DNA from 3 places in the Arthrobacter sp. StoSoilA2 genome. Region 1 is predicted to be linked to each of the others. Evidence: riboswitches for the same ligand, from Rfam matches in the RefSeq annotation. Region 1 holds a riboswitch; each other region holds the start of a gene.
The links. A riboswitch is a leader RNA that binds a small molecule or an ion and turns the genes downstream of it on or off. The one in region 1 is predicted to bind thiamine pyrophosphate.
Positions count from the first base shown of each region.

Region 2: it holds a riboswitch for thiamine pyrophosphate, as region 1 does, so the genes downstream of both, thiO (glycine oxidase ThiO) here and LDN82_RS13190 (bifunctional hydroxymethylpyrimidine kinase/phosphomethylpyrimidine kinase) in region 1, are expected to answer to the same signal.
Region 3: it holds a riboswitch for thiamine pyrophosphate, as region 1 does, so the genes downstream of both, LDN82_RS19725 (ECF transporter S component) here and LDN82_RS13190 (bifunctional hydroxymethylpyrimidine kinase/phosphomethylpyrimidine kinase) in region 1, are expected to answer to the same signal.

Region 1 is NZ_AP024643.1:2,909,658-2,919,528, reverse strand. It holds gene ileS (isoleucine--tRNA ligase) at 1-261, shown strand, start outside; gene LDN82_RS13215 (folylpolyglutamate synthase/dihydrofolate synthase family protein) at 265-1,626, shown strand; gene LDN82_RS13210 (DUF4233 domain-containing protein) at 1,629-2,072, shown strand; gene ndk (nucleoside-diphosphate kinase) at 2,124-2,543, shown strand; gene LDN82_RS13200 (vitamin K epoxide reductase family protein) at 2,619-3,290, opposite strand; gene LDN82_RS13195 (Rne/Rng family ribonuclease) at 3,771-6,995, shown strand; TPP riboswitch at 7,140-7,238, shown strand; gene LDN82_RS13190 (bifunctional hydroxymethylpyrimidine kinase/phosphomethylpyrimidine kinase) at 7,230-8,786, shown strand; gene rplU (50S ribosomal protein L21) at 9,163-9,471, shown strand; gene rpmA (50S ribosomal protein L27) at 9,531-9,794, shown strand.
Region 2 is NZ_AP024643.1:3,346,399-3,356,269, reverse strand. It holds gene LDN82_RS15190 (site-specific DNA-methyltransferase) at 14-877, opposite strand; gene LDN82_RS15185 (DEAD/DEAH box helicase) at 886-2,595, opposite strand; gene LDN82_RS15180 (RNB domain-containing ribonuclease) at 2,882-4,366, opposite strand; gene LDN82_RS15175 (ferritin-like fold-containing protein) at 4,408-5,076, shown strand; gene thiE (thiamine phosphate synthase) at 5,121-5,804, opposite strand; TPP riboswitch at 5,832-5,949, shown strand; gene thiO (glycine oxidase ThiO) at 5,942-7,198, shown strand; gene thiS (sulfur carrier protein ThiS) at 7,195-7,431, shown strand; gene LDN82_RS15155 (thiazole synthase) at 7,435-8,232, shown strand; gene LDN82_RS15150 (4a-hydroxytetrahydrobiopterin dehydratase) at 8,247-8,630, shown strand; gene LDN82_RS15145 (hypothetical protein) at 8,696-8,998, opposite strand; gene LDN82_RS15140 (DUF3107 domain-containing protein) at 9,034-9,258, opposite strand; gene LDN82_RS15135 (TetR/AcrR family transcriptional regulator) at 9,309-9,871, opposite strand, start outside.
Region 3 is NZ_AP024643.1:4,321,545-4,331,415, forward strand. It holds gene LDN82_RS19705 (penicillin acylase family protein) at 1-156, shown strand, start outside; gene LDN82_RS19710 (GNAT family N-acetyltransferase) at 271-864, shown strand; gene LDN82_RS19715 (energy-coupling factor transporter transmembrane component T) at 861-1,655, opposite strand; gene LDN82_RS19720 (ABC transporter ATP-binding protein) at 1,652-3,250, opposite strand; gene LDN82_RS19725 (ECF transporter S component) at 3,250-3,870, opposite strand; TPP riboswitch at 3,950-4,086, opposite strand; gene LDN82_RS19730 (NUDIX hydrolase) at 4,292-4,969, shown strand; gene LDN82_RS19735 (DUF4235 domain-containing protein) at 5,006-5,266, shown strand; gene mnhG (monovalent cation/H(+) antiporter subunit G) at 5,263-5,643, opposite strand; gene LDN82_RS19745 (monovalent cation/H+ antiporter complex subunit F) at 5,633-5,911, opposite strand; gene LDN82_RS19750 (Na+/H+ antiporter subunit E) at 5,908-6,474, opposite strand; gene LDN82_RS19755 (Na+/H+ antiporter subunit D) at 6,471-8,039, opposite strand; gene LDN82_RS19760 (Na(+)/H(+) antiporter subunit C) at 8,036-8,536, opposite strand; gene LDN82_RS19765 (Na+/H+ antiporter subunit A) at 8,533-9,871, opposite strand, start outside.

The sequences.
Region 1 (9,871 bases):
CTGAACACCGAAGTCACGCCGGAACTGGCTGCCGAGGGCCTGGCACGCGACATGGTCCGCGCCATCCAGCAGGCACGCAAGGATGCTGGGCTGAACGTGAGCGACCGCATCCGAACTTCCGTCGAAGCGCAGCAGGACGTCGTTGACGCCCTCCAGGCCAATGCTGAGCTCGTCAAGACCGAAACGCTGACCCTGGAACTGGAAGTTCTGCTTTCCAGCGCCGAGGAACCGCAGGTCACCGTAGCAAAGGCAGGGGTCTGACCAATGACTGACGAATTCTCGGTAGAGAGCGTCTACGCCGAACTCCTGGGCCGCGCGCCGGAGAACAAAATGGAACCGCGGTTGGCTCCGCTCTTCCGTGCCATGGACGTGCTGGGTGAGCCCAACAAGGCTTTCCCGATCATCCACATCACCGGTACCAACGGTAAGACGTCCACTGCGCGCATGATCGAGGCCGGGCTCCGTGCCCACGGCCTCAGCACAGGCCGTTACACCAGCCCGCACCTTTCCAAGGTCACCGAGCGCATCAGCATAGATGGTGAGCCGGTATCGGATGCGACGTTTGTTCGGATCTGGGATGAAATCCGTCCGTACCTGGAAATCGTTGACAACGAGCTCCTTGCCGACAACCAGCCGCGGCTGACGTACTTCGAATGCGTCACGATCCTCGGGTTCGCCATCTTCGCCGACCAGCCCGTGGATGTGGCGGTCTTTGAGGTGGGACTGGGCGGCATCACCGACGCCACCAACGTCGGAGACGGCCAGGTTTCCGTCATCACGCCGATTTCCCTGGACCACACGGACCTGCTGGGCGATACGACCGAGGACATCGCCTACGAGAAAGCCGGCATCATCAAGCCGGGCGGCTTCCTGGTAAGCGCCGCCCAGCCCGTGGATGCGGCGCAGGTGCTCTTGGAAAAGGCCCGGGAAGTAGACGTACCGTTCCGCTTTGAAGGCGTCGAGTTCGGCGTCGAGTCGCGCAGCGTCGCCGTGGGTGGCCAGGTCCTTACCGTCCAAGGCCTCGCAGGCCGCTACGAAGACCTCCTTCTTCCCTTGCATGGTGCCCATCAGGCAGAGAACGCCGCCGTGGCGGTTGCTGCATTGGAAGCCTTCTTCGGTGGAGGAGAAAAAGAGCTGGACATCGACGTCCTGAAGGAAGCCTTCGGCAACGTGACGTCACCTGGCCGACTGGAAGTGGTGCGGACCGCCCCCACGATCGTGGTGGATGCCGCCCACAACCCGGAAGGGATCCGTGTTTCTGCCGAGGCAATCCACGAGGCCTTCAGCTTCAGCAAGCTGGTGGTCGTCGTCGGAGTCCTGCGGGAGAAGGACGCTGAGGAGATCCTGAAGACACTCAAGGAACAACTTGGCGATCTTGCCGATGAATTCTGCTTCACCCAGTCCAACTCACTCAGGGCTGTCCCTGCAGCGGAACTGGCCGAACTCGCCGTCGATCTTGGCTTTGGCGAGGACAACGTCCACATCGCTGAGAAGCTCGATGACGCACTGGAGTGGGCCGTTGAACGGGCCGAGTCCAACGATGACCTTGCCGGCGGCGTGCTGGTCACCGGCTCCATCACCCTGGTGGCTGAGGCACGCATCCTGCTTGGAAAGGAAGGTGCCTGACAGTGGCAAGGCTGACCAAGGCCCAGCGTGAATGGCGGCCGGGCATGCCCAGGAAGCGTCGATCCACCAAGGTAATGTTCGCTTCCACGGTGCTGCTGCTTGAAGCCTTTGTGGCCTTCTTCGGCACCTTGGTGGTTTTCGGGCTAAGGCGCGGGGAAGTTGCTCCTGGAATCATCCTGGGTGTGGGAATCGCGCTGAGCGTAGTGCTTGTCCTCACATGTGCGGTGTTGTCCAAGCCCTGGGGAATCGGCCTTGGCTGGGGGCTGCAGCTCCTCCTGATCCTGACGGGGATTGCAGAGCCCATGATGTTCATCGTTGGCGTCCTCTTCGCCATCTGCTGGTGGTACGGAATCCGGACGGGGATGAGGATCGACCGTGAAGTGGCACAACGCGACCGGGAGCAGGCCGAATGGGACGCCACGCACCGTGACGAGGCTGGTTCGTAAAACCCCGTAAACTGGCTGGGAAACCCACCCACCAACCACATTGGAGCAACTGTGAGCATTGAACGGACCCTTGTCCTGATCAAGCCCGACGGCGTCGCCCGCAACCTCAGCGGAAGCATCCTCGCCCGGATCGAAGCCAAGGGTTACGCCTTGGCCGAGCTGAAGAAGGTCAACGCGACCCGCGAGCTGCTGGAGCAGCACTATGAGGAACACGTGGGCAAGCCGTTCTACGAGCCCCTGGTTGAGTTCATGCTCAGCGGCCCGGTCATCGCAGCTATCTTTGAAGGCCACCGCGTCATCGAAGGCTTCCGCTCCCTGGCAGGAACCACGGACCCCACCACCGCTGCTCCGGGCACCATCCGGGGCGACTTCGGCCGTGACTGGGGCCTGGCAGTCCAGCAGAACCTGGTTCACGGCTCTGACTCCGTTGACTCCGCCGAGCGTGAGATCAAGATCTGGTTCGCCGGCTAGGTACGCCTCGCCGAAGTGACACTTAAGGCCAATGTTCATCACGAACATTGGCCTTAAGTGTCATCTCGCGAAGAGTTAGTAACCCGACGTGCCTGCGAAGACGTGGATGAAGGCGAAGAAGATCGTGGCAATGACAGCCACATAAAGCAGCGCCACGATGATCCAGCCGGAGTCACCCAAAACCTTGGCCAGTGCCGGTGGGGCCTTGATGACGCCATGGGAGATATTGCGGATGGTCACCCATACGAACATCGGGATCATCACGGTCCACACCACCATGCAGAACGGGCACAGCACGTTGATGACGTACAGGGCCTGGGACCACAGCCACACCACAAAGGCGAACCCCAGGGTTACGCCGGCCTGCAAGCCCAGCCAGTACCCGCGTGAGTACTTCGCCCCGGCCAGGAGGCCCATGGCAGTGGTGATGATCACCGCAAAGGCGACGATGCCGATGAACATGTTGGGGAACCCGAAGACCGAACTTTGCGGTGTTTGCATCACCGCGCCACAGGAAACCCAGGGATTCACATCGCAGAGCGTGATGTGGTTGGGGTCTTTGAGTACTTCCAGCTTCTCAAGGACCAACGCCCCGGAAGCCAGCCAGCCAATGACGCCGGTGATCAGCAGGAGCCAGGCGAACGGCTTGTCGCGGACTGCTTTAGGCAGCAAACCTGCATTGGTGGACGTATCCTCCATGGGGGTGGAGGCTTGGTTGGCCAGGTTTTCCCTGGCGGTGCTTGGCATCGCGGACGCAATCCTTTTCAACAAGTGACCCGGCCGGGCCGGGAACGGTTCTTGTCAGGATTGTAACGCCGGAGACTGGATGCAGCCTCCAGCCAGCACCAGCACTTTCCACACTGTGCGACACAGCCCCCTACCCTTCGAATGTGCGGGGGTGTGAGAGAATGAACATGGCTGGAAGCCGATCCACATTCGGAATCCGGTCCGGTGACTTGTTCCCAAGACCGCCAGTATGAGCAGGGCCTGCCCGGATCACGTGATCCTCGGTAAGCCCGCCATGACAATGGACGGCACCTGGTTGTGGCAGCAGAACAACGGGTTTCAGAGCAAAGCTACCGGCCTTCCAGGGCTGCCGCACCCCAATGATGGTGCGAACCGGAAGGAATACTACCGACTTCTGTCAACGCCTGAGGGTTTTGACAAATATTTGCCCCACTGGGCGCCGGATGTGGCGGCGTCGCTGGGGCAGGAGTGTTGCCACATATGGATAATGACCAGGTTGTAGCCGTTAATGAAGAGGCAGCTCCCGCGGAAACTGCGGAAGCGCCCAAAAAGACCACCCGGACACGGCGCAAGGCTGCGCCCAAAGCAGTGGAAACAGCCAGCGCTGAGGAAGCCACCGGCACTGAACCGACCGAAGCAGCTGTGAAGGCGCCGGCGCGCCGTACCCGTGCGCGCAAGACAACGGTGCCTGCCGAGCCCCTCCCGGGTTTTGACGATCAGGCCGGAGTAGCGTCCCAGCCGGAAACCGATGCCGAACCTGCCCCCGAAAAGCCGGTCCGCCGTCGTCGGACTACCAAGCCCAAGGACGTTGAGGCAACGGTCAGCGCGGAGGCGCCAGCCCCCGAAGCGTCTTCCGCCGTGGAAGCCGTTGAAGAAATCACGACGCCGGATGCGGGGTCCCAGCCTGCGCCGGCTACCCAGGGCGACCTTCCCGTGGAGGGCGACGTTCCCGCCGAGGAAGAGGCCGAAGCTGCCGAGGAGTCCGCCCCCGGTTCAACGTCGTTGTTCCTGGAACCTGTCTCCATTACCTCGATGATCTTCCAGGCCCCTGATCTGAGCACCGTTGCCCGCCCCGCCGTAGAGGAAAAGGCCGAAGAGTCTGAAGCAGAAACTCCGGAAGCCGGGTCAACTGACGAGCTGGAGGATTCCAGCAGCCGTCGTCGTCGCCGTAGCCGTGGCCGGCGTGGCCGCCGCGGGACTGAACGCGATGAGACCGATTCCGAGGACGGCGCTGAGGCTGAGGATGAAGAAGATGCTCCGGTAGCGGAAGCGCTCGAAGAGGGCGTCACGTCGCGTCGTCGTCGGCGTCGCCGCCGGGGTGACCAGGACCTTGAACTGACTGGCGGCTCGGACGATGACCCGCCCAACACGGTGACCCGTGTCCGCGCGCCCCGCCCGATCACTGAGACGGCCCCGTCAAACCGGGTTACCAGTGTTAAGGGTTCCACCAGGCTAGAGGCCAAGAAGCAGCGCCGCCGCGAGTCCCGCGAGACCGGACGCCGCCGCCAGGTGATCACAGAGGCTGAGTTCCTTGCCCGCCGAGAGTCCGTGGATCGCCAGATGATCGTCCGCCAGCGCGACGATAGAATCCAGATTGCGGTCCTTGAAGACGGCGTGCTTGCTGAGCACTTTGTGTCCAAGACCCAGCAGGATTCGCTGATCGGCAACGTGTACCTGGGCAAGGTCCAGAATGTTCTGCCGTCCATGGAAGCTGCCTTCGTGGACATCGGACGCGGGCGCAACGCAGTTCTTTACGCCGGCGAAGTCAACTGGGACGCCGTCAATCTCGAGGGACAGCCGCGCCGGATCGAGAATGCCCTCAAGTCCGGTGATTCTGTCCTGGTGCAGGTGACCAAGGATCCTGTAGGCCACAAGGGCGCGCGCCTCACAAGCCAGATTTCCCTCCCGGGCCGCTACCTTGTGTACGTGCCTGGCGGTTCCATGACCGGCATCTCGCGCAAACTGCCCGACGTCGAACGCAACCGCCTCAAGCGCATCCTCAAGGACCGTTTGCCTGAGAACGCCGGCGTCATCGTGCGCACGGCCGCTGAAGGTGCCTCCGAGGAAGAACTGACGCACGACATCAACCGTTTGCGCGCGCAGTGGGAGGGCATTGAAGGCCAGGCGTCCTCCACCAAGGTGCTGGCACCCGAACTGCTCTACGGCGAACCTGACCTCACCATCAAGGTGGTCCGGGATGTCTTCAACGAGGACTTTTCCAAGCTGATTGTGTCCGGCGACGACGCGTGGGACACCATTGAGGCTTACGTCACCTACGTTGCTCCCGATTTGGTGGGCCGCCTTGAAAAGTGGACCAAGGACCAGGACATTTTTGCGGCCTGGCGGATCGACGAACAGATCCACAAGGCCCTGGAGCGCAAGGTCTTCCTGCCGTCCGGCGGTTCCCTTGTCATCGACCGCACCGAGGCCATGACCGTCGTGGACGTCAACACAGGTAAGTTCACCGGCAGCGGTGGAAACCTTGAAGAAACCGTCACCAAGAACAACCTTGAAGCGGCCGAGGAAGTAGTTCGCCAGCTGCGCCTGCGCGATATCGGCGGCATCATTGTCATCGACTTCATCGACATGGTCCTTGAATCCAACCGTGACCTGGTACTCCGCCGATTGGTGGAATGCCTGGGCCGTGACCGCACCAAGCATCAAGTGGCTGAAGTGACGTCGCTTGGCCTGGTGCAGATGACACGCAAGCGCATGGGCACAGGCTTGCTTGAAGTGTTCGGTGAGCAGTGCGAGCACTGCGCCGGACGCGGCGTCGTCACCCATGATGAGCCCGTGGAACACCGACGCGCCAATGTAGTTGCCGCCGAGCACCACCGTCCACACACAGAACCGCAACAGCCTGCTGCCCGGAATGAACGCAAGCGTCGCCGTGGGAAAGGTGGGGGAGCGGTAGCCGAGGAAGCAGTCTCCACCCACAGCACCGCTGCCGCCCCGGTAGCTGCGCCAAGTGGCAAGGAGTCGGTTGACCCCGTTCGCCAGGCGAAGGCCGAGGCGACCAGGGCGGCTCTTGCCACCATCGCCGCTGCAGCGCATGCCGCGCACTTGCACGACGACGAAGTTCACCGCGCGGAGGAACTGGCACGCGCAGCCGGTCAGCATCACGACACGGCTGAATCCGTGTCTGATACGGCAACCGGCGATGCCGGGGGAGCGGCCGCAGCTGATGCCGCCAGCCATGAAGCAGCGGTTCGGGAGGCACGGTCCACGCCCGTTTTGCGCTTCGGCGGCGAAGAAGTGGCGCTTCCATTCGTGGAGCACCATGAGGAACCATCTGCGGGCAAGCCGGCCATGAGCCTGGACCTGCTGGCGGAGGCGTTCTCGCACCTCGGTGCTGCACCGGCTGACGAGGAAAAGACTGTGGATACGGTTTCCGGACCTGCCACGGCTTCCGAAACTTCCGCTGCCTCCGCTGCCACTACCTCCGCCGCCAGTGCTGCGGCCACCGACGGTCAGAACGATCGTTCTTCGCGTTCGCGTGGAAGTCGAGGCCGAAGGAACCGTAGCGCGAGCAGGGCACAGGGTGCCGCAAACGAAACCAGCGTGGAGCACCACGAGGTAACTGCCGCAGCCGCGGGTGGAACGGCCCACGAGGCCAAAGCGCCGGCAGCGGAAGAGCCTGCCAAAAAGAAGGCAGCTGACGAGCCCATCATCCTCGGCGTAGGAGTTCCAGCTTCGGAGTTGTAAGCACGTCAGCACTGATGACGTATTGAAAGAGTCCCGCAGTATCCGATGTCGTCGGATACTGCGGGACTCTTTTGTCGCCGGCAGTCACATCCATGCACCCAAGCAGGCCGGTTCCCGGACCGCTGGACTTCCCGGCTACGCTAGGAAACTGACACGGGGTGCCGGGCGCTGGGCCTGGCTGAGATCCAGACCCGTTGAACCTGTCCGGTTAGCACCGGCGAAGGGATGTCCATCATGGCTTCATTGTCGAGTTCCCCTGTCTACCCCCTTGACCCCGCCGGTAGCGTTGGCGGACCCGTGGCTGCCCGGCAACATCCGCGGGTGCTTAGCATTGCCGGTTCGGATCCGTCCGGAGGCGCAGGGATCCAGGCAGACCTGAAGAGCATTGCTGCGCACGGTGGTTACGGAATGGCTGCCATCACGGCGCTCACGGCACAGAACACCCTTGGAGTCAGTGCAGTCCATGTTCCGCCCGTGGAGTTCCTGCGCCAGCAACTGGATGCCGTCAGCAGCGATATTGAGATTGATGCCGTCAAGATCGGGATGTTGGGTGACGCGTCCGTCATCCACGAAGTCCGCAGCTGGCTCGAAGACGTGCGTCCCGCCGTCGTGGTCCTTGACCCGGTGATGGTGGCCACCAGCGGCGACCGGCTTCTGCGTGGGAACGCCGAAGCCGCCCTGCGCAGCCTCCTGCCTTTGGCGGATCTCGTTACCCCCAACCTTCCCGAACTGGCTATGTTGCTGGGGGAGCCTGACGCCCCGGACTGGGCCACTGCCCTTGACCAAGGCAAGCGTCTGGCTGCCGAATGTGGAACGACCATCCTGGTGAAGGGTGGCCATTTGGCAGGAGCGGAATGTCCTGATGCCTTGGTCAATACGAGCGGCTTGCTGCGGCAGGACGTTATCGAGGTGGCCGGTCCCCGCGTGGATACCCGGAACAGCCACGGAACGGGCTGTTCGCTCTCCTCGGCATTGGCCACGGTGCAGGCCCGCAGAGGTGACTGGGAAGCGTCACTGCGGGAGGTTAAGCCGTGGCTGCTGCAGGCCCTTTCTGCGGCCGACGGGCTCGACGTGGGCAGGGGCAGCGGGCCGATCCAGCACTTTCACCATCTGGAGCCGACACGGAATCCTGCTGGCCGGTCCGGCGATTTTGCCGCGCGACTTTGGGCGGAAGCCACGCCGGAGTTGGACGCAATCTACGGCCTGGCCTTCATCCAGGGCCTGCAGTCGGGGAGGCTCCCTGAGCCCGAGTTCAACTACTACCTTGCCCAGGATGCCATCTACCTCAACGGCTATTCCCGGGTTCTGGCCCGCGCCGGTGCCCTTGCCCCCACTGAGGAAGAGCAGCTCTTCTGGGCCAAGGCGTCACAGACCTGCCTTGAGGTCGAGTCCGAGCTTCATCGGAACTGGCTGAGCACGCGCCCGGCTCCGACGCAGACCGGACCCGTGACCAAGTCGTACGTGGACCACCTCCTGGCCACTTCCGCGTCCGGCAGTTACGCTGTGTTGCTCGCAGCAATCCTGCCCTGTTACTGGCTGTACGCGGAGGTAGGCCGGCAACTCCACGCGGCCTACGTGGATGCAGGCGCACCCGGCGACCACCCGTACGCCGACTGGTTGAAGACCTACGCCGACGAGGAGTTTGCTGCCGCAACCCGCAAAGCGATCGACCTTACGGACGCAGCCGCCCTCAAGGCCTCTGCGCAGGAACGCGAGGCCATGGTTGAGGCCTTTACACACTCTTGCCGCTACGAGACGGCCTTCTTTGATGCGCCAAGGCTCTTCGCCTGAGTTCGATTTCCGTGGTTTCTGCATAGCCGATCGACGAAACTCCCGCGCGTCGCCAGCCAAATCGCAGCATTCCCGCCCAAACCCTGTAGGCTGTATGGGCACGGTGCCGGGAGAGTCCGTTACAACTGGTGATGCAAGTCACCCGATAGCCTCCGGACCCGGCCTCATTTGCAGCTGAAGGTCAAACTAGCGTAATCTTGATCTTCGGTGCTTACGCCAACACTTGGGTTATGCCCCTTGGAATTGTTCATGGGATGACTCGCGGGCTTCGATCTGAAGTCCACGGCGTTGAGGCACAGCGCGAACCAAGCCTGATTCCGGTTCAAGGTTCCGCACGCAAATTTAGTAAGAAACGTCGAGAGAAGTGAGTACCCAAGTGGTGTACGCGATTGTCCGCGCAGGCGGCCGCCAAGAAAAAGTTTCCGTTGGAGACTACGTAACGCTTAACCGCGTCCCCGGTGGAGCCGGCAGCACGCTTGAGCTGCCCGCCTTGCTCCTGGTTGACGGCGACAAGGTCACGTCCGCTGCTGCGGACCTGGCCAAGGTCAAGGTCACGGCTGAGATCCTTGAGGACCTTCGCGGTCCCAAGATCGTCATCCAGAAGTTCAAGAACAAGACCGGCTACAAGAAGCGCCAGGGTCACCGTCAGGAACTGACCAAGATCAAGATCACGAGCATCAAGTAACTTTCGTTACTCTGTTCAGATTTTCAGTTTCCCCAGAAATTTAGAGGCAGGCATTTCACATGGCACACAAAAAAGGCGCGAGCTCCACTCGCAACGGTCGTGACTCCAACGCACAGCGCCTCGGCGTCAAGCGTTTCGGTGGCCAGGTAGTTTCCGCAGGCGAGATCATCGTTCGCCAGCGCGGAACCCACTTCCACCCCGGTGCAGGCGTCGGCCGCGGTGGCGACGACACCCTGTTCGCACTCGAGGCCGGTGCGGTTGAGTTTGGTACTCGCCGCGGACGTCGCGTAGTGAACATCGTTGCTGCTGCAGCTGCAGAGTAACAACAAGTTCTGAACCGGTGGAGCGGGCCAAACGGCCCGCTCCACCGTTCTTTTAACCGCATTACAATCGATTAGGG
Region 2 (9,871 bases), 440 kb from region 1:
CCAGAAGACGCCTCTAGTTGCAGTGGAACGACGCCTTGGCGCCCAGCCGCTTCCGCATGACCTCAATGGCTTGCTCGTTCTGGTCCACGCAGACAAAGTTGCGCCCGAGCTTGGCGGCAACAGCGCCCAGGGTTCCTGATCCGGCAAAGAAGTCCAGGCACCAGTCGCCCTCGCGGCTCGAAGCAGAGACGATCCTGCGCACCAGGCCTTCGGGTTTCTGGGTGGGGTAACCGGTCTTTTCCCTGCCGGTGGGCGAAACAATGGTGTGCCACCAGACGTCCGTGGGGAGCTTTCCCCGCTCGCGTTTGGCAGGTGTGACCAGGCCGGGGGCCATGTAGGGTTCGCGGTCCACTTCGGCGTTGTCGAAGTGATACTTCGCAGGGTTTTTTACGTACACCAGGATGTTGTCGTGCTTGGTGGGCCAGCGGTTTTTGGCCCGGGCGCCGTAGTCGTAGGCCCAGATGATTTCGTTGAGGAAACATTCCCGGCCGAAGATGGCGTCCAACATCACCTTGGCGTAGTGCACTTCGCGGTAGTCCAGGTGCAGGTATAGCGTGCCGTCGTCGGCAAGGAGCCGCCAGGCCTCTACGAGCTTGGGTTCCAGGAAGGACCAGTAGTCGCTGAAGGCGTCATCGTAGCTGTGAAGGGCACCCTTGATGGTGTCGTAGGAGCGGCCCTTGAACCCGACGCGGTCGCCGTCGCCGTCCGCGTTGCGGACCATGCGCGTTTCCTGGCGGCGTTGGACCCGGCCCGTGTTGAAGGGCGGGTCCACGTAAATGAGTGTGAAGGCGCCGTCCGGCAGCGTCGGGAGGAATTCCGCGTTGTCCGCGTGCACCACCAGATTGCCGCCGTCCGGCGCCCAAACAGTTTCAGTCATTGAGGACTTTAGGCCTCGGAGGTACCGGACTGGGCGCCAGCGGTCCCGCCGGAAACCACTTCGCCGTTACGGCGGCGCGTGCGCGTACGGCGCGTGCGGGCCGGCTTCTCGGCATTTTCGCCGGTAGCGGTACGGGTTTCGGAGGAACCGGCAGCAGGGGCGGCATCGGCTTCGGATGTACGACGGCGGCGCGTACGGTTGCGTCCGCCCTCGCCCTTGGATTCCGAGTTGGCTTCGGTGGACTTGGCTGCGTTTCCACGGCCACGGCCGCCGTCCCTGCCGCGGCCGCCATCGCGTCCGCCTTCACGGGATGAACCGCCGGAACGGGAGTTCTTCTTGCCTGTTTCGCCCAGGTCCTCAAGGACCTCGGCATCGACGCCGGCAAGGGTGCGCTTGTTGCGCGGGAGGCGGCCCTTGGTGCCCTCGGGAATGTCGAGGTCACTGTAGAGGTGGGGGGAAGAAGAGTAGGTTTCAACCGGCTCCGGAACGCTGAGCCCCAGTGCTTTGTTGATCAGGCCCCAGCGGGGCATGTCGTCCCAGTCGACAAAGGTTACAGCCGTTCCCTTGTTGCCGGCGCGGCCGGTACGGCCCACGCGGTGCAGGTAGATCTTTTCGTCTTCCACGCACTGGTAGTTGATGACGTGCGTAACGTCATCAACGTCGATGCCCCGGGCGGCAACGTCGGTGGCAACCAGGACGTCTACCTTGTTGTTGCGGAACGCGCGGAGAGCCTGCTCGCGCGCGCCCTGGCCGAGGTCGCCGTGGATCGCAGCAGCGGCAAATCCGCGGTCCACCAGTTCCTCCGCGACCTTGGCCGCGGTGCGCTTGGTTTTGGTGAAGATAATGGTGCGTCCACGTCCGCGGGCCTGGAGGATGCGGGCCACTACCTCGGTCTTGTCCATGCTGTGGGCACGGTAGATGAGCTGGCGGATGTCGCGCTTGGTGAGGCCTTCGTCGTTCGGGTCGGCCGCGCGGATGTGGGTGGGCTGCGTCATGTAGCGGCGGGCCATCGCGATGACCGGGCCGGGCATGGTGGCGGAGAAGAGCAGGGTCTGGCGAACGGCCGGCGTGCCGGCGATCAGTGTTTCCACGTCAGGCAGGAAGCCGAGGTCCAGCATTTCGTCGGCCTCGTCCAGAATCACCATTTTGACGTTCTTCAGGCTGAGGTGCTTCTGCTTGTAGAGGTCGATCAAACGGCCCGGGGTGCCAACCACTACCTCGACGCCCTTCTGAAGGGCGTCAATCTGCGGCTCATACGCACGGCCACCGTAGATCGTGGCGATGCGGGCGTTGCGCTTGCGGGATGCCGTCTGGAGATCGTTGGCTACCTGGACGGCAAGCTCACGGGTAGGAACGATGACCAGGGCCTGCGGGGCACCGGGGACGGCCAGCTTGGCGTAGCCGGGGTCATCGCGGCCTTCCACGCGCTGCAGTGCCGGAATACCGAAACCGAGGGTCTTGCCTGTACCGGTCTTGGCCTGGCCGATGATGTCGTGGCCGCTAAGGGCTACGGGCAGCGTCATGGCCTGGATGGGGAAGGGATGGGTGATACCGGCATCGGCGAGGGATTCGACGATGTCGGCGCGGACGTTGTAGTCAGCGAACGATTTCTCTTCGATCTCGTGGGGCGTCTCATCAGAGATGATCGTTTCCTCGGGCTCGATGGATTCGGTGCCGGTGGCGTCCGTCAGGACTTCATGGGTGTGCAATTCACTCACAGGGAGTTTCCTTATTCATTTGGGCATTGGCGCTGCATGCTCAACGGGTGGCGGAGCCGTACCGGAGCACGAACCGGCGCGCAAGCTAATCCAGTGGAAGCCGATCGCGGGCTATCTAAGTACTGGCACTGGTGACCAGCGGGCACATCTCAAGATCGCGTAGGGGCGGGCTTGTTGAGTTCAAAAATTAACTGAATCAACGACCGGGCATCCATTACTACAGGGTCAGTCTATCCTCTGGGAGCGCTAAAGCCCGGATCGGCGGCAGTTCGGGTCCTGCGGGGACTTAGGGGAGCAGCGTAAAGCGGATCTCGCGGCTGGCGATATCGGCCTTCAGGAGTTGCACCCGGACCTTGGTGCCTGATTCCATTTCGCCGTCACATCGGGCTGTCACCGCGGGTTCGGCTATCTGGATGATGCCGAACGGCCCATTGCCGTTTCCGTTTGCCCTTCCATTGCCATTGATCGTGCCATTGGACGGCTTGGAACCGGAGATGACGACCGCGTCGAACTCCTCGCCGATGTGGTTGGCCACGAGTGCAGCTTCCACTGTGTCCATGGCCAGACGCTCAAGCCGGCCGGCCAGTTGGTCGGATGAGGCCATGATCTCAGGCAGGGATGGAAGTGCTTCCCGCGCCCAGGCGGGGATCTGGTGGCCGTTGCTGAGGGCCTCGCAGATCACCAGGACAAAGCGGTCGATGAGGCGACGCAAAGGGGCAGTGGTGTGGGCATAGGGTGCGCCGATGGCTGACTGGATGATGTTGGGGGGAAGTTCGCCATCGAAAGGCGTGTATCCAGCGCCGCGGAAGAGTGTGCCTGCCGAGTGCAGGATCGCAAGTTGTTTGGGATCCGAAGCGTCAAGTGTCCGAAGGTACTCACCGTAGGTGATCTCGCCGTCCCAGGGTTTCCCGAGGGCCTTTGTCTGGCGTTTGAAATGGAGCAGTGACCGCTCATCCGGTGCCGGCATGGTGCGCAGGATGCCCACTTTTCCGTCAAGCATCAGTTGGGCGGCCGCCATCCCGGTCATGAGGGATATCTGCGCATTCCAGTCCTCCACAGGCAAGGACGGCGCGGCCACAATCCTGTAGCCTCCGCCACCTGTCGCCTGGACGATTTCCTGCTCCGGCATGTTCAGGTTGGCGCCACCGCGGAGTCGTTCCAGCTCCACCCGCTTCAGGCCAACCTCTTTGAGGAGCTCAAGGACCTCCGGGGCTGTGCCGGCATCGATCTGCTCCTGGGCACCTTTGTAACTGAGCTTCGTGCGGCTACGGACAGTGCCACGGGCCACGGACGTGGCGGTTACCTCCGCATTGCGGTCCAGTTCGAAGTCCCACACGAAGGCGCTGCAGTCCTGACCGGCCAGCAGGCTGCCGGCGTTTTCGCTGATGACCTCCGGGTGCAGCGGGATCCTCCCGTCAGGAGCGTAAAACGTTTGTCCCCGTTGCCGGGTTTCGGCATCGAGCGCCCCGCCGGGAGCAACGAAGGATGGCACGTCCGCGATTGCGTAGAGGACTTTGTAACCGTCGCCGGCACGTTCAATGAACACTGCTTGGTCCAGGTCGGTGGACGTGGCGGGATCAATGGTCACAAAGGGAATGTCCCTGAGGTCACGGTCCGGCAGCGTATGGTTTTCTACCGCTTTGCGGGCTTCCGCCACGGCTTCGGCCGGATACTCGCCCGGGAGCTCCAGTTCGGTCCGGAGGGCTGCAAATGCCGCCGCGAGCTGGTCCGACGAGTCGTCGACGTTGGGCGAAATCCGATGATGTGACACGAAAATCAGGTTAGCCCGAAATCGCTGGATAGTCTTGGACCATGAGCACTTCCTTGGACGATAATGCTCGCATCCAGCGACTCTCTTCGGAGCTGCTGGGGGCCATGGCGTACGGCGAGCTCTCCGCGTTTGGCCGGCTGTCTTTCGACTCCCGGTACGCTCCCAACCTCCATGACAGGGCAGTGCTGGCAAAGATCGCCGTCGGCGCTTACGGAAACTTCGCCTTGATCAGCAGCCGGCTCTCGGAGATGGGACTCGATGCCGAAGAAGCCATGCTTCCGTTCCAGCGCTCGTTTGACCACTTCCACGAGCGAACAAAGCCAGCGGACTGGTTTGAATCCGTCATGAAGGCCTATGTGATCGACACCGTGTCATCGGACTTCTACCGCATGGTCGCGTCATTCCTTGACGGCGGGACGCAACTCTTTGTCCAGAAGGTGGCCTCCGCCGACCAAGCCACGGAAGTTTTACGCATCCTCCTGCGAAGGGCCCTGTCTGATGACCCCCGCCTGGCGTCGCGCCTGGCTTTGTGGGGCCGCCGCCTGGTCGGTGAAGCCCTGACGCAAGCACAACGCGTAGGCATGGAACATCCCCAGCTGGGACCGCTGCTCAAGGGCGGCGGGGATGCACGCAATGCAGTCAAGGCCCTCACCGCTGAGCTGGCGGAGCGGCATGGGCGACGCATGTCCGGGCTGGGGCTCACGGCTTAGGACACTTTCGAATATCCTCCGCAGCAGCCAAGGCGCCGGGGTGGTTATCCGGCGTCGAGCGCTTCCAGCAAGGTCTTGGCCGCCGCCGTCGGGTCCTCCGCCTCAGTGATGGCACGTACCACCACGATCCGGCTGGCTCCGGCTGCAACCACCTGTTCAACATTGGTGAGGTCTATGCCGCCGATGGCGAACCAGGGGAGGAGGACGCCGCCTACGGTCTCCTCATCCGCGCGCTTTACGGCTTCCGCGGCATATGTGACCAGGTCCAGCCCAACTGCTTCACGGCCTGGCTTTGTGGGCGTTGCCCACACCGGGCCAACACAGAAATAATCCAGTCCGCTCCTGCCGGGGGAGGCAGCTATCGCGGCGTCAACCTGGTCCGGGGTATGGGTGGACAGGCCGATGACCGTGCGGTCGTGGAGGAGGTGCCGTGCAGCGCGTAACGGGATGTCTTTTTGGCCGATATGGAACACCGGAGCCCCGGAAATACTGGCAACATCGGCGCGGTCGTTGACGGCCCACAGCCTTCCGTGCCGCTGGGCAACGTTGTGCAGGACCTCCAGGACCTCAAGCTCCTCGGCGGCCTCGAGCGTCTTGTCGCGAAGCTGGATGATGTCGACGCCGCCCTCAAACGCGGCGTCGACGAAGTCTTCGAAATCGCCCTGGCGTTTGCGGGCATCAGTGCACAAGTAAAGGCGGGCAGTGGTGTGGACATCATGCTGGGTCATGGAAACCAGAGTAGTTCCTCTAAACTGGGCACGTACTGCGGGAGCCGTGACAGCGTCATATGACCGTCCGGCTGAGAGGGCTTCAGCGCCGACCGCTTGACCTGATCCGGCTAATACCGGCGTAGGGAAGGAAACATATGGCAGAATCCCGCCAAATCCCCTTGCAGGCAGACGTGGCAGTCATTGGTGGTGGCGTCATCGGCCTTGGCATCGCCCACGAAGCCCGCCGTCAGGGCCGCTCTGTGGTCCTCATTGATCCCACTCCCGCAGCGGGTGCGACGTTCGCTGCCGCCGGAATGCTGGCTCCGGTCAGTGAACTCCACTACCAGGAGGAAGACCTCCTGGAACTCATGCTGGAATCCTCCCAACTGTGGCCGGCTTTCGTCCGGAGCGTCCACGGCAGCGAATCAGCCGCCGGATACCGCACGACGTCGACAATCGCCGTTGGTGCGGACGCCGCCGACCGCCGTGCGCTGGCAGACCTCCGCACGGTCCAGCAGGCCGCGGGGCTGCGCGTGGAGCCACTGTCTTTGCGTGAAGCGCGCGAGCGCGAGCCTTTGCTCAGCCCCGGGATTTCCTGTGCCTTCGACATACCGGCCGATCACCAAGTGGATCCGCGGCGCCTTGCACGATGCCTCCTGGACGGGTTATCAGCCCACGGACCAAGTGACGCAACCTGGGTTTCCGGAGCGGAGGACGGTTTCGCCCTGCCGTTCCAAGCGTCCCGTTTGCTCTGGGACGGGGAACGCGTCTGCGGGGTCCAGCTCGATTCGGGCGCCGGGCGCGTTGTTTGGGCCTCAGAGACTGTGCTCGCCTGCGGGCTGGATGCAGCCAGGATCGGCGGTCTCCCCGAGGGTCTCAACCTGCCCCTGCGGCCCGTTTACGGCGACATTCTCAGGCTGCGCGTTCCCCAACACCTCCAGCCGCTGCTCACATCCACCATCCGGGGCATGGTCCGCGGGGTGCCGGTCTACATCGTCCCCCGCGACGACGGAACGGTGGTGATTGGAGCCACCCAGCGGGAGGACGGGTTGTCTGCGTCCAGCAACGCAGTGTCCGCCGGGGGCGTCTATCAACTCCTGCGTGACGCCCAAGTGTTGGTTCCTGCCGTGGCGGAGCTGGAACTGTTGGAAGCGACAGCCCGTGCACGGCCAGGCACACCGGACAACGCACCCCTACTTGGACGAGTTACCGGGCCCGGGGGCACCATCGACGGTCTCGTGATCGCCACCGGGTTCTTCCGCCACGGCGTTCTCTTGACGCCTGTGGCCGCCAAAATCGTAGGCGGACTGATCAGCGGCCCAGCCGACCCCCGATGGTCCATTTTCCGGCCTGATCGATTTACGGCAACTCAGGATCACCTCCTCCAACCAGCAATCAAGGACACACCATGAACATCAAACTCAACGGCTCCGAACACGCCGTGGCGGACGACGCGTCCGTGAGCACACTCGTCAGTGCCATCACAGGCCGCGCGCTGGACCACCGGGGACAGGCAGCCGACGGCGGCAAGCTGGGTGTCGCCGTCGCACGTAATTCGGAGGTTGTGCCGCGCAGCCAATGGGCAGCGACTGCGCTCGCCGATGGAGACGAACTCGAACTCGTAACCGCAGTCCAGGGAGGCTGAAAAATGACCGCAGCAAAAACTGACGTGAGCACTGACGCTTTGGTGATCGACGGCGTCGAATTCGGCTCCCGCCTGATCATGGGTACCGGTGGTGCGCCGAGCCTGGACGGGTTGGGAGCAGCCCTCCTGGCTTCAGGAACGGAATTGACCACTGTTGCGATGCGCCGATACTCACCGGCCGAGACAGGTTCATTGTTCCAGCTCCTGGTGGACCACAACATCCGGGTCCTGCCGAACACGGCTGGCTGTTTTACTGCCAAGGACGCCGTGATGACCGCGGAGCTCGCCCGGGAGGCCCTGGAGACGGACTGGGTGAAATTGGAAGTCATTGCCGATGAACACACGCTTCTTCCGGACGCGGTGGAACTCGTTGAGGCCACGGAACAGCTGGTGAACCGCGGCTTCAAGGTTTTCGCTTACACCAATGACGATCCCGTTCTGGCGCTGCGCCTGGAAAACCTGGGCGCCACAGCTGTCATGCCCCTCGGTTCGCCTATTGGAACGGGGCTGGGCATCCTGAACCCGCACAACATCGAACTGATCGTGTCCCGGGCCTCCGTACCGGTAGTGCTCGACGCCGGCATCGGGACCGCCTCCGATGCCGCGCTTGCGATGGAGCTGGGCTGCGATGCTGTCCTGCTGGCAACAGCCGTGACCCGTGCGCAGAATCCGGTGCAGATGGGCGAAGCCTTCAAACACGCGGTGATCGCCGGTAGGCTGGCCAAGCAGGCTGGCCGTATTCCGCGCCGGGAGCACGCCCTCGCGTCATCGGCCATGGAAGGCCGGGCAGAGTTCCTCTGAATGAAGGAGCCGTGGTGGCTGACAGGAAAGAGCAATTGACCCAGGTCGCCATGGAGGCCGCCCTCAAGGACCTCCCGGACTGGAAGCTCCAGGACGGCCTCGTGACCGTGTTCAAAACCTCAACGGCGGCCGACGCCTTGGCGCTCATCGCCGCCATTGGCCGGATTGCCGAGGAACAGAACCACCATCCGGATCTTGACTGGCGTTACAACAAGGTGTTCCTGCGTTACGTTTCCCATGACGCCGGGGGCCAGGTGACCCAACGCGACATCGCCGCTGCGACCGCCGTGAGCGAGGCGGCAGCGGCGTCCGGTGCCAAGGCGCAGCCGGATCGCTACCCAGCAGCCGGATCGCTACCCAGCAGCCGCGTCGCTACCCAGGGGCTTGAACGGGATTGAACGTTAAACTTCGCTGGCCATCACCCATGGGCGATGGCCAGCGAAGTTTATTGAGTGAACAGTGCCTAGAGCCTCAGGGCTTTGGTGAGGGCGGCGGTGTCATGCTGGGTGCGCTTGCGGCCCAGAAAGACCACAACGGCAATCGCGATGACCGTCCCCAACACGATGGGGAGGACCCAGGGGATCCAGGTCAGGCCGGGCTGGTAACCAAAGCCTGCCATGATGAAAGCTATCCAGCTGAGCACGCCGACGGTTGCCGAAACGCCCGCCGGCAATGCGATCCCGTACTTGCCGTGTCGCTTGTCATTTGCCCACACGATGAATCCTGTAGCGATCGTGGCAAGAACCACCACAACGAGTGAAAGCATGGAGACTCCTTAGCGGCAGCTGTAACCGGGAACCGCTAGAGTGCGCCGAAACCGACGCGGCGCACTTCCTCGGCACCAATTTCAACGTAGCCCAGCACATTGCCGGGAACGATGATCTGGCGGCCCTTCTCATCCGTGAGCCGCAGATCCGATCCCTTGGAGATGGCCTCTCCGACAATCTTGGCGACAGCATCAGCATCGAGTGCGGATTCGAGCACAATTTCACGGCCAACATTCTGAATGCCGATCTTTACTTCCACAGCAAGGCCTCCAAGCCAATCAAGTTTTAAGTCAGTCCTCTATTTGTAGCTTAGGACTCTTTGGGGAATCGACTGATTCCGCGCCAAGCTAAACGATAGATCAGATCACTGGCTACATCGAGGTCGAGGTTTCCATCGGTTTCGAGCCAGTAGCGGGCGCTGACCTGCGCCATTCCTGCCAGTCCGCGGCCAAGGAGCTGCGCCTCCAGAGGGGGCAACTTGGTGTCCTCGGCGATGACGTGGGCCACTGCGTCGGCGAACGTTTTGTTGAACGTTTCCAAGCGCGAGCTGACATCGGGGTCATTGATGAGGTCAGACTCGAAAACCAGGCGGTGGGCTTGGTCGTCGTCGGCGATGAACCTGTAGTAGGCCCGCATGACTGCCTTCACGCGCTCTTTGTTATCCGTGGTGGAGTTCAGGGCATTGAGCATCAAATCGGTCAGGGCGGCCAGGTGGCTGTCCAGCAGTGCCATGTACAGCTCGCGCTTGGAAGGGAAGTGCTGATACAGGACCGGCTTGCTCACATGTGCTGTCTCGGCAATTTCGTCCATGGCCGCACCGTGGAAGCCGTTGGATACGAAAACTTCCAAGGCGGCGTTCAGCAACTGCGCGC
Region 3 (9,871 bases), 1.4 Mb from region 1:
CTGTCCGATCGCAGCAACAGCCGTTGGATTGTGCCATTCGGCGCTGCCGGACGGCCGGAGCACCCACATTTTACAGACCAGATGCCGCTCTGGGCCTCAGGAAAGATGATCCCTGTGGTCACGGACTGGAGCGAGCTCAGTCACGACCACCCCTAAGACGCCCCCTAATACGCACGAACCAAGCCCAGCAAGCCCTCCCCAGCCCAGCCCACCCCAGCCCAGCCCAGCCCACCCCAGCCCAGCCCAGCCCAGCCCAGCCCAAAGGAAATCATGACCACAAGCACCCGGGACTTCGCTGTCCGGACCACGATCTACACCGAAGAACTCCACGGATGGGGCGTACTGCGGATCGTCCCTTTGGTTCCCGCCGAAGACCTTGACCTCATTCATGGTTGGGTCAGCCAGCCTCGTGCCAGGTTCTGGGGCATGCTGGAGCATTCGCGCGAGGACGTCCTGGAGATTTACGGGTTCCTTGATTCCTTGGACACTCACCATGCCTTTTTGGTGGTGGTCGATGGCGAGCCGCTGGCGCTCTTCCAGACTTATGAACCGTTACACGATCCGGTAGGCGAGGCATACCCGGCGCGGGAGGAGGACATCGGAATGCATTTGCTGCTGGCGCCTGCAAGGCGTCCGATTCCCAACTTCACACCACGTCTCGTCACGTCCCTCATCCGATACATGTTTTCCCTGCCCGGCAAGGACCGGATCATTGTTGAGCCGGACGCCCGCAACGCAAAGGCAGTTCGCCGCCTCGAGACCACGTGTTTCGAGCTTGGCCCCGTCATCCAGCTGGCTGAAAAGGAAGCCCAGTTGGGGTTCCTCACCCGGGCAAGGTTCGAGAAGATCCAACGGAAGAGCTAACGCCAGACGAAACTCCACGTTCCAGCGCCGACGGCCGCCAGTACAGCAGCGGCAGCGATGACGAGGCCGCCCAGGAGGACCCAGACATCCAGGAGGGAGTAAGTGGATTCCCGGGCCCACGTTCTCTGCCCGCCACCGAAACCACGCGCCTCCATGGTGATGGCCAGCCGGGAAGCCCGACGCACTGCCTGGACCAGCAGCCCGAAGCTCTGTCCAAGCGTTGCCTTGAGCCGTTGCAGCGGACTGCCCTGCGAACCCACTCCGCGGGCCCGCCTGGCCATGCCGATGGTCTGCCATTCCTCAGCCATCAATCCCACCAGGCGCATCGCGGCCAGCGAGCCAAGGACAAAGCGGTGTGGCAGTCTTGCCTTTTGTGCCAGCGCGTCGGCCAGGTCGGTGGGGTCGGTGCAGGTCATCAGCAGGATCGCTGGCAGCGCAATCGCCAAGCCGCGCAGCATGAAACCCAGCCCCAGCTGGAGGGAACCTTCGCTGATGGACCAGAGTCCGACGTCGAGCAGTACGGCCCCGCTGTCAGCCGCCACGATTGCGGTGCTCCAGCCACCTATCGCTGCAGCGATGATGAGCGGCCAGGCCCGCTGCCATAGAAGCCCCAGCGTGAGGCCAGCCAACGGGAACAGGGCCAGCTCGGCGACGAGGGCCGTTGAAGCGGACACCCAGTCGATCGACAATGCCAGCACCAGCGAAATGAGGAACACGGACACAAACTTAACCAAGGGGTTGGCGCGCGTAAGGAGGGCGTGGTTGCCGCGCAGGTTCAGGGCGTCCCTCATGCAGCACCGGCTTCCTGGCGGGCTGCTTCGCTGTGCGGGTCCGGAACTTGCGGCGTAGCTGGATCCAGCCGGAGCTCGGTGCCGCCCAGGACCGCGCTGAATTCTTCGTCGTGCGTCACGGACACAACGGCTGTTCCAGCATCGAGCAGTTCAGAGAGGAAGGATGCCAGTTCGGCCCAGGTGTTGGCGTCCTGGCCGAACGTGGGCTCGTCCAGCACCAGCACCTTAGGGTGGGCCGCAAGGACCGTGGCCACGGACAACCTGCGCTTCTCGCCGCCGGACAACGTGTAAGGATTCGCGTCCACCAAATGCGTGAGCCGCAAACGCTCCAGCAATTCATCCACGCGTTCTTCGCCGTGGCCCAGATGCTTTGGTCCGAACATCAGCTCGTCCAGAACCTTGCCCGTCACAAACTGGTGCTCCGGTTCCTGGAACACGGTGCCAATGCGGGAAATCAGCTGATCCGCCTTCCACTTGAACGGGTCGATTCCAGCTCCCTCGGAAAGCTCGACGGCGGCACTCACCTTGCCGTCAACCGGCGCCAGAAGGCCGGCCAATGTGAGCGCAAAAGTAGATTTGCCTGCACCGTTCGGACCCGTGATGGTCAGTGCCTGGCCAGCCCGTACTTGTGCACTGATATCCGATTGCACGGGGACGGGCGGGATGGTCTTGAAACGGCGGCGGCGGGACTTCCCACGGGAAACAGCCAGGTCCTGTGCGACGAGGAGGAGCTGGTGCGTGGATTCATGGCCGCCCAACTCCTGACTTGTGCTCCTGCGGGCGCGGGTCGTCGGAACGTACCCGGGCACCCACACTCCCGCTGCCATCAACATGGTGCGGGCCTCTGTGAGCACCTGATCCGGGGGGCCGTCCAGGAGCACACCGCCCCCGGCCGAGGGTGGCTGGAGGACCACGATCCTGTCCACCAGGTCCTTCCACACGGACACACGGTGTTCAACGACAACCAAAGTGGCGCCGGTCTTGTCCAGGCAGCGCTGTACGGCGTCCCGAACCTCGAGCACGCCCACCGGATCCAGGTTGGCCGTAGGTTCGTCCAGGAGGATCAGCCCGGGCCGCATCGCCAGGATGCCAGCCAACGCAAGGCGCTGCTTCTGCCCGCCGGAGAGGGCCGCCGTCGGGTGCTCCAGTGCCAAGCCGCCGCCTGCAGCGGTGCGCAACCCGACGTCGTCGAGCGCTTCATGGACGCGCGCCCAAATTTCTTCCCGGGGAACGGCCAGGTTTTCGGCGCCAAACGCGACATCGTCACCCACCCGGGAGAGCACTACCTGGGTTTCCGGATCCTGCTGCATCAGACCTGCGCGGCCGCGCTGTTCGCGGGGAGCAACGCCGTCGATCAGCAGCGAGCCGGTCTCGTCGGAATCGTCCTCCTCATCACCCAGCACACCGGCGAGGGCGTGGAGCAGTGTCGATTTCCCTGCGCCCGATGGACCCAGCAAGAGCACGCGCTCACCGGGCTCGATCCGGAGATCGAGGTCCTGGATGGCGGGTGTGGAACGTCCGGCATGCCGCCATCCCCACCCTTGGGCGGTGATGGCGGCAGGCCGTACCTGGCCGCTGCTTTGCGTGGCAGGCATTAGTTGAAGACGGGCTCCGAAGCAGCCTTCCGCGACGCGAAGGAGCTCAGTACACCGGTCTTGGCCAGCCCGCGGGTGGCAACCCAGGACAGCGCGCCCGCGATGATCGCACCGGAGAGCGTGGTGAAGGCGATGTAAGCCAGCTTGTCGATTGCTTCGTAGGCGATGTTCCAGCCCCAAGGCAGGAAGGAATCGTTGAGACCGCAGAAGAGGCCCGAGCCGGCACCTGCGAGGAGTGCAGCGGAGAGGTCGAACTTCTTGTACCGGAACGCAGCGAAGACGAGTTCCGCACCCAGTCCCTGGAGGACGCCGGAGATGAGGACGGTGGTGCCGTACTGGGAACCCATGATGAGTTCGCCGGTGGCGGCGACGGCTTCGCAGAACAGGGCTGCGCCCGGCTTGCGGATGATGAGCATGCCCAGGACGGCCGGGATCATCCAGCCACCGGCGATCAAACCGGTGAGCGGCGGATACGTGGCGTTCATGGGGATGGATACGATTGCGGCGCCCTGGGACCAGGCCCAGAAGATCACGCCGCCGGCGATGGCAATCAAAGCTGCCACCACGATGTCTACAACACGCCAGTTATAACTGGTCTTCTTCACGCTTGCCGTGGTCATTTTTTCTGCCTCCTGAGGTACAGGAGGGGAAAGTGCTCCCCGGAAACCCCCGGCCGGCCTGCGCCGCCCGGATCCGGACACTCTGAGAAGCTCGACTCCCTTGCGCCGGTACTAACCGGATCAGGTTCGAGGGTCTGCGGCTGTCCGCACTCTCAGCGCCCTCGCGTCACCTGCATCTCTGCAAGGTCCGACGGCGGCGCTCCCCTGTCGTTATTAATCTGCCCTTATGGGCGTGGTTCAGTTTACACCTGTGGGTGTTCGTGGGCTCCTTGGGCTAGTCACAAAGCGGTTGGCTCCCCTTTCTCCTGCGTTGCGGGGCCGGCTCTGCGCCCCATTCTCCGGTCTGAGCACGCACACCGGGCCCCACAACAGGACCTGAGACAATGATCCAGCAGGAATCGACGCGGCAAAGGGGTAATTCATGACGGACCTTCCCATTACGGACATGCCAGTTCCCCAACCCCGCCTTGCCGCGAGCGTCATCCTGCTCCGTGACGCACCGGGCGGGCTTGAGGCCTTCGTCCAGCACAGGGTTGCCACCATGGACTTCGCCGCCGGCATGGTGGTCTTTCCGGGCGGCCGGGTTGATGCCGCTGACCAGGATGGATGGGATTACCCTGTCCGGCTGCTGGAACAGCACGCTGCAGACTGGCATCTGAGTTCCATCGCCGTCGATCCTGTACAGGCCCCGGCAAAGTCAGGCATGGTGCTCACCGCTGCCCTGCGGGAAGTTTGGGAGGAGGCCGGACTTCGCCTTGACGCCTCAGACCTTCGCCCCTGGGCAAACTGGGTCACGCCCACGGACATGCCCAAGCGCTTCGACACGTACTTCTATGTAGCCAAGCCTGCTCCGGAAGCAGCACCCCAGCACCAAACCACTGAAGCGTGGCAATCACTCTGGATGCCGGTGGACGGGATCCTGGCGGCCGAGGCGGCCGGTAAATTGCAGCTGATGCCGCCCACGTATTACCTGCTCAAGGAAATTTCCGGTCTCGGAACCGTGGATGCCGTCTGGGAAGCCGATCACGATGTTGTTCCTGTCCTGGCACCACGCGGTTCCATGGCAGCTTTCCTCAAGGAACGCGAAAACCGCCGCTAGTCCCAACCCGCCTGCATGTGAGGCTAGGCTGGGGGCATGAACCTCTTTTTCAAGCTGCTGGGTGCCGGAGTAAGCCTTGCAGCCGGATTCGTCGGCACCAAGTTGGTCAACAAGGGCTGGGAAAAGGCCACCGGCAACAAGCCGCCCACGGGCCACGACGATATGGAAACGAGCCTCCGCTCAGCCTTGTCCTTCGCGCTGATTTCGGCCTTCGTCAGTACGCTCATCCAGGTTTTCGCGAGCCGTGGCACCCAGCGTGCCATCGCCCGCTTCGCAAAGACCCACGACATCGTCTAGGTAGAATCGTCGCCGGCTGCCCTTTGGACAACCGCTTCAAGCTCATCCTTTGTGAGCAGTTCGCGGTGCCCATGCTTGGTTCGGTAAGCGGAGCGGCCCACCATGTGTGCGGAGACCGGTGCGGTCAGCAGTTGGAATATCCAGGCCACCACGAGAACCGGCCAAACCCACCATGTGCGCATTTGCAGACCCATGGCTGCAAGCATCAGGAAAAGACCCAGGACTTGCGGCTTCGTTGCCGCGTGCATGCGGCTCATGAGGTCGGGGAACCGCAGGAGGCCAATTGCTGCGCCAAGCGACATCAGGGCACCCACCACAAGAAACACGGCCGTCACCGCGTCGATTACGGCATCCACGCCAGTAGGTTCAGGAGTCATTGCTCTGATCCCTCCGATCCGCGACAAACCGGGCAAACGTTACGGAGCCTACAAAGCCGATCACGGCGAGAGCCACGAGCAACACCAAGTTGTTCAGGTGCCGGTTCATCGCCATATCGATCGCCAGCGCGGCTCCAAGAATGGCCAGCAGGACATCCGATGCCAAAACGCGGTCCAGCAAGGAGGGGCCAATGGCGATACGGATGATCGCTCCCACCGCAGCCAGGCTCAGGATGACAGCAGTCACCAACAGAACGAGTTCTTTCACAGGGCTGCCCCTTCCATGCCCGGGGTTGCTTCATCCTGGAGAGCGTCGAGTTCCTCACGCGTTCCCATGATCCGGATCAATGTGGCCTCGATCTTCTGGACTTCCTGACGGATCCTGGCGATTCCGGCTTCCTCATAAATATTGAGTGCATGCAGGTACAGGGTGGACGTCGAGCGGTCCACTTCCACCACCAGCGAGCCCGGGATCAGCGAAATAACATGCCCGGTTGCCGTCACAATGAGGTCCGAATGGCTGCGCAACGGAACAGCGACGACGGCGCTACGCACCTTTGGCCCCTTAACTACGGCCAGGTAGAGGACCAGGAAGCTCGCTGCCACCACTTTGCCCAGGAATATCAGGGCGAACGAAATGGCGCGAAGAACATTGAACCTGCCACTGAGCTCCACCGGCGGAAGGTAGAAGAACTTGGCCACGAGCACGGCGATGAGCGCACCGAACAGCAGGTTGCCCGGGCTGAAATCCCGCCACAAGGCGCCCCAGACGATGACCAGCCATACCAGCAGCGGGAGTTCAGTGCGGAAGGAGATTGGTTTTCGGCTCATTTGGCAGCCCCTGGCTGACCCACGGCTGGCACCTGGGCGGAGTCCCCCAGGACTGAATGGATGTAGGCAGTGCGGTCCAACATTATTTCCGCCGAGCCGTCGGCGAGGTGGAAGAGTGGGCCCGCAAAGACTGTGAGGGCAACACCGAAGGCCACAAGGCCCGCAGTGGAACCCACCATTGTCCGGGGAAGTACCCCTACATTGCCTGGGGTCTGAAGCACGGGGTCCGGGTACTCGGCGTCCTCGGGCTTACGCCAAAACGCCCTGTTCCAAACGCGGGCAATTGCCAACAAGGTGAGGAGGCTGGTGACGACGCCGCCTACTACCAAAACGATGGCCAGCGGCGTACCCAGTTGCACGCCCGCTTGGAGGAGCCCGAGCTTGCCCAGGAAACCCGAGAATGGCGGGATGCCTGCAAGGTTCATTGCCGGGACGAAGAACAACAGGGCAAGGAGTGGCGAGAGCTTGGCCAGGCCACCCAAGCGGTCAATGGAGGACGATCCGCCCCGCCGCTCAATCAAGCCAGTGACAAGGAACAGGCTGGTCTGCACGGTGATGTGGTGCGCCACGTAGAACACGGCCGCGCCAAGGCCCGTGACGGATGACATGGCCAGGCCGAACACCATGTAGCCGATGTGGCTGACCAGCGTGAAGGACAGGAGACGTTTGATGTCGCTCTGCGCCAAGGCACCCAGGATGCCCACCACCATTGTCAGCAGCGCCACCACCATCAAGGGCACGTTGAGGGTATCGCCGGGGAAGAGGAGTGTCTCGGTGCGGACCATGGCATAAACACCCACCTTGGTCAGCAAACCGGCAAACACGGCTGTCACAGGGGCCGGAGCGGTTGGATAGGAGTCGGGAAGCCAGAATGACAGCGGGAACACGGCTGCCTTGATCCCGAACGCCACCAGCAGCATCACGTGCAGCAGGTTCTGGGTTCCTTGATCCAGCTCCGCCAGCTTGATGGCAAGGTCCGCCATGGTGATGGTCCCGGTAGCTCCGTAAATCATGGCGATGGCGATGAGGAACAGGACCGAGGAAACCACGGACACTACCACGTATGTGACGCCGGCACGGATTCGCGGCCCCGTCCCGCCAAGGGTCATGAGCACGTAGCTTGCCGTTAGCAGGATTTCGAAACCCACGTAGAGGTTGAAAAGGTCACCTGTCAGGAAGGCATTGGACACGCCCGCCACCAGGATCAGGTAGGTGGGGTGGAAGATCGAGACGGGCGCTTCCTGGTCGCCGTCGGCCATGCCCTGGCCGGTGGCGTAGATCAGGACGGCGAGGCTTACCACGGTGGAAACCACCAGCATGAGCGAGGAGAACTGATCCACCACCAACACCACGCCCCACGGCGGCAGCCAACCACCCAGCGTGACGGATGTGGTGCCTCCCTCCCACACGGATGCCAGGAGCAGGCATTCGAGCAGGAGTGTCGCGCTGAGGATCACAATGCTGACTACCCGCTGCGCAGCCGTGTGCCGGATCAGCACGAACGCGAGGGCAGCGCCGAGGATCGGAAGGAGGACAGCCAGTGGCGACAGGTTTGCGAGATTCACGCGCTGCCTCCTTCCCGGGTGGATGCGGTTTTGGGTGTTTCCGTCGCCTCTGGATGCAGCCGTTCCTCGGCCGTGGACGCTGTCACTACGAACTCTGATGTTTCCAGCGGGACAATTGCGTCGTCTTCCGCGTCGAAGCTCGGAGTCCGTGCCACGCGGCGGTCTTCGATGTCATCCTGGATTTCGTCTTGCCGTGCCAGGGCCCACGTGCGGTAGATGATGCCAAGCATGAAGGCAGTGACGGCAAATGATATGACGATTGATGTGAGGATCAACGCCTGTGGCAGGGGGTCGTTGTACTCATTGGAGGCTGTTTCCTTATCGAACAAAGGAGCCAGGCCGGCGTACCCTCCTGTACTGAGGATCAGCAGGTTGGTGGCGTTCGCAAGCAGCATCAAGCCAAGCAGGACGCGCGTCAGGCTCCGCTCCAAAATCAGGTAAATGCCGCAGGCATACAGCACACCCATGACGATCAGGAGGGTCAGGTTGATGCTCATGGGTTGCCCTTCCCGGAAGCGGCAGTTTCAGCGGGCGCAGGCTCGGCGACCCTGGTCTTTCCGGCCTTCGCGCCCTTCTCTTCAAAATGTTCGTCGATCTCGGCGCCCAGGCTGCGTAGAACGTCGAGCGCCAAGCCCACCACTACGATGTAGACGCCGATGTCGAAGATCGTGGACGTGACGAACTTGACGTCTCCGAAGACGGGCAGCCAAAACTCGATGATCGCGCTCTGGAACACCTGTCCGCCGAGGAGGAGAGGCACGAACCCGGACGCTGCCGCCGTCGCAAGTCCCGTCCCCAACAGCGTGCCGGCACTCACTGTCGCCGCCTCGCTCAACTCGAAGCGTCCCCCGGCAAGGTAGCGGATGGTGAGGGCGAGGCCAGCGGTTAAGCCGCCTGCGAAGCCACCCCCGGGCAGGTTGTGGCCCGCAAGGAGAAGATAGATGGAGAAGACGATCATCGAGTGGAAAATCAGCCGGGTGACCACTTCGAAGATGATGGACCTCCGCTCAGGGGCAAGCGTCCTGCCTGCAACTAGCCAGGCATCCCGCGTCACGTCCGTGAACTTCCTCGCCACGGCCAGCCGGGCGCCGTCGCGGGAGTCACGGTCGACGCCGGTGCGCCGCCCCACGCTTCCTTCCGGCACGGCCTCCGAGGTTTTGATGCGATCGCCGCGGCTGCGCACGAAGATCAGGCTTGCAACGCCCGTAGCGGCCACGGCCAGCACAGAAATTTCGCCGAAGGTGTCCCATGCGCGGATGTCCACCAGGGTTACGTTGACCACGTTCAGGCCACCGCCGCCTTCGTAGGCCAGGCGCGGGAATTCGAGGGAGACAGGCGTGGCAACGCGGGCACCCATGGCGTAGATGGCAACGAAAATCATGGTGATGCCGAAGGCTGCACCTACGATCACGCGGATCACCCGGAGGCGGCCACCCGTCCGGTCCCGCAGTTCGGCGGGCAGGCTGCGCATTGCCAAAACGAAGGCCACCAACACGATGGTCTCCACCAGCATCTGGGTCAGTGCGAGATCAGGCGCACCTTGCAGGGCAAACATGAGCGCGATGCCGTAACCAGTAACCGAGACCATGAGTACTGCCAGGAAGCGCTTGTTGGCGCGGACAGCAGCCAAGGCGCCCACCAAGATGCCCACACCCGCGATCAACTGCAACGGAGAGTTCGGGTCGATGAAATAGACGCCGTCGGGCAACGGTTTGTTGTTCAGGAGAAGAGCCGCGAGTGGCACTGCGAAGGCAACCGTGAGGATGACCGTCAGATAGAAATACAGTGAACCACGCTGGGTGCGGCCCGTGACCCACACGGCGACGTCGTCC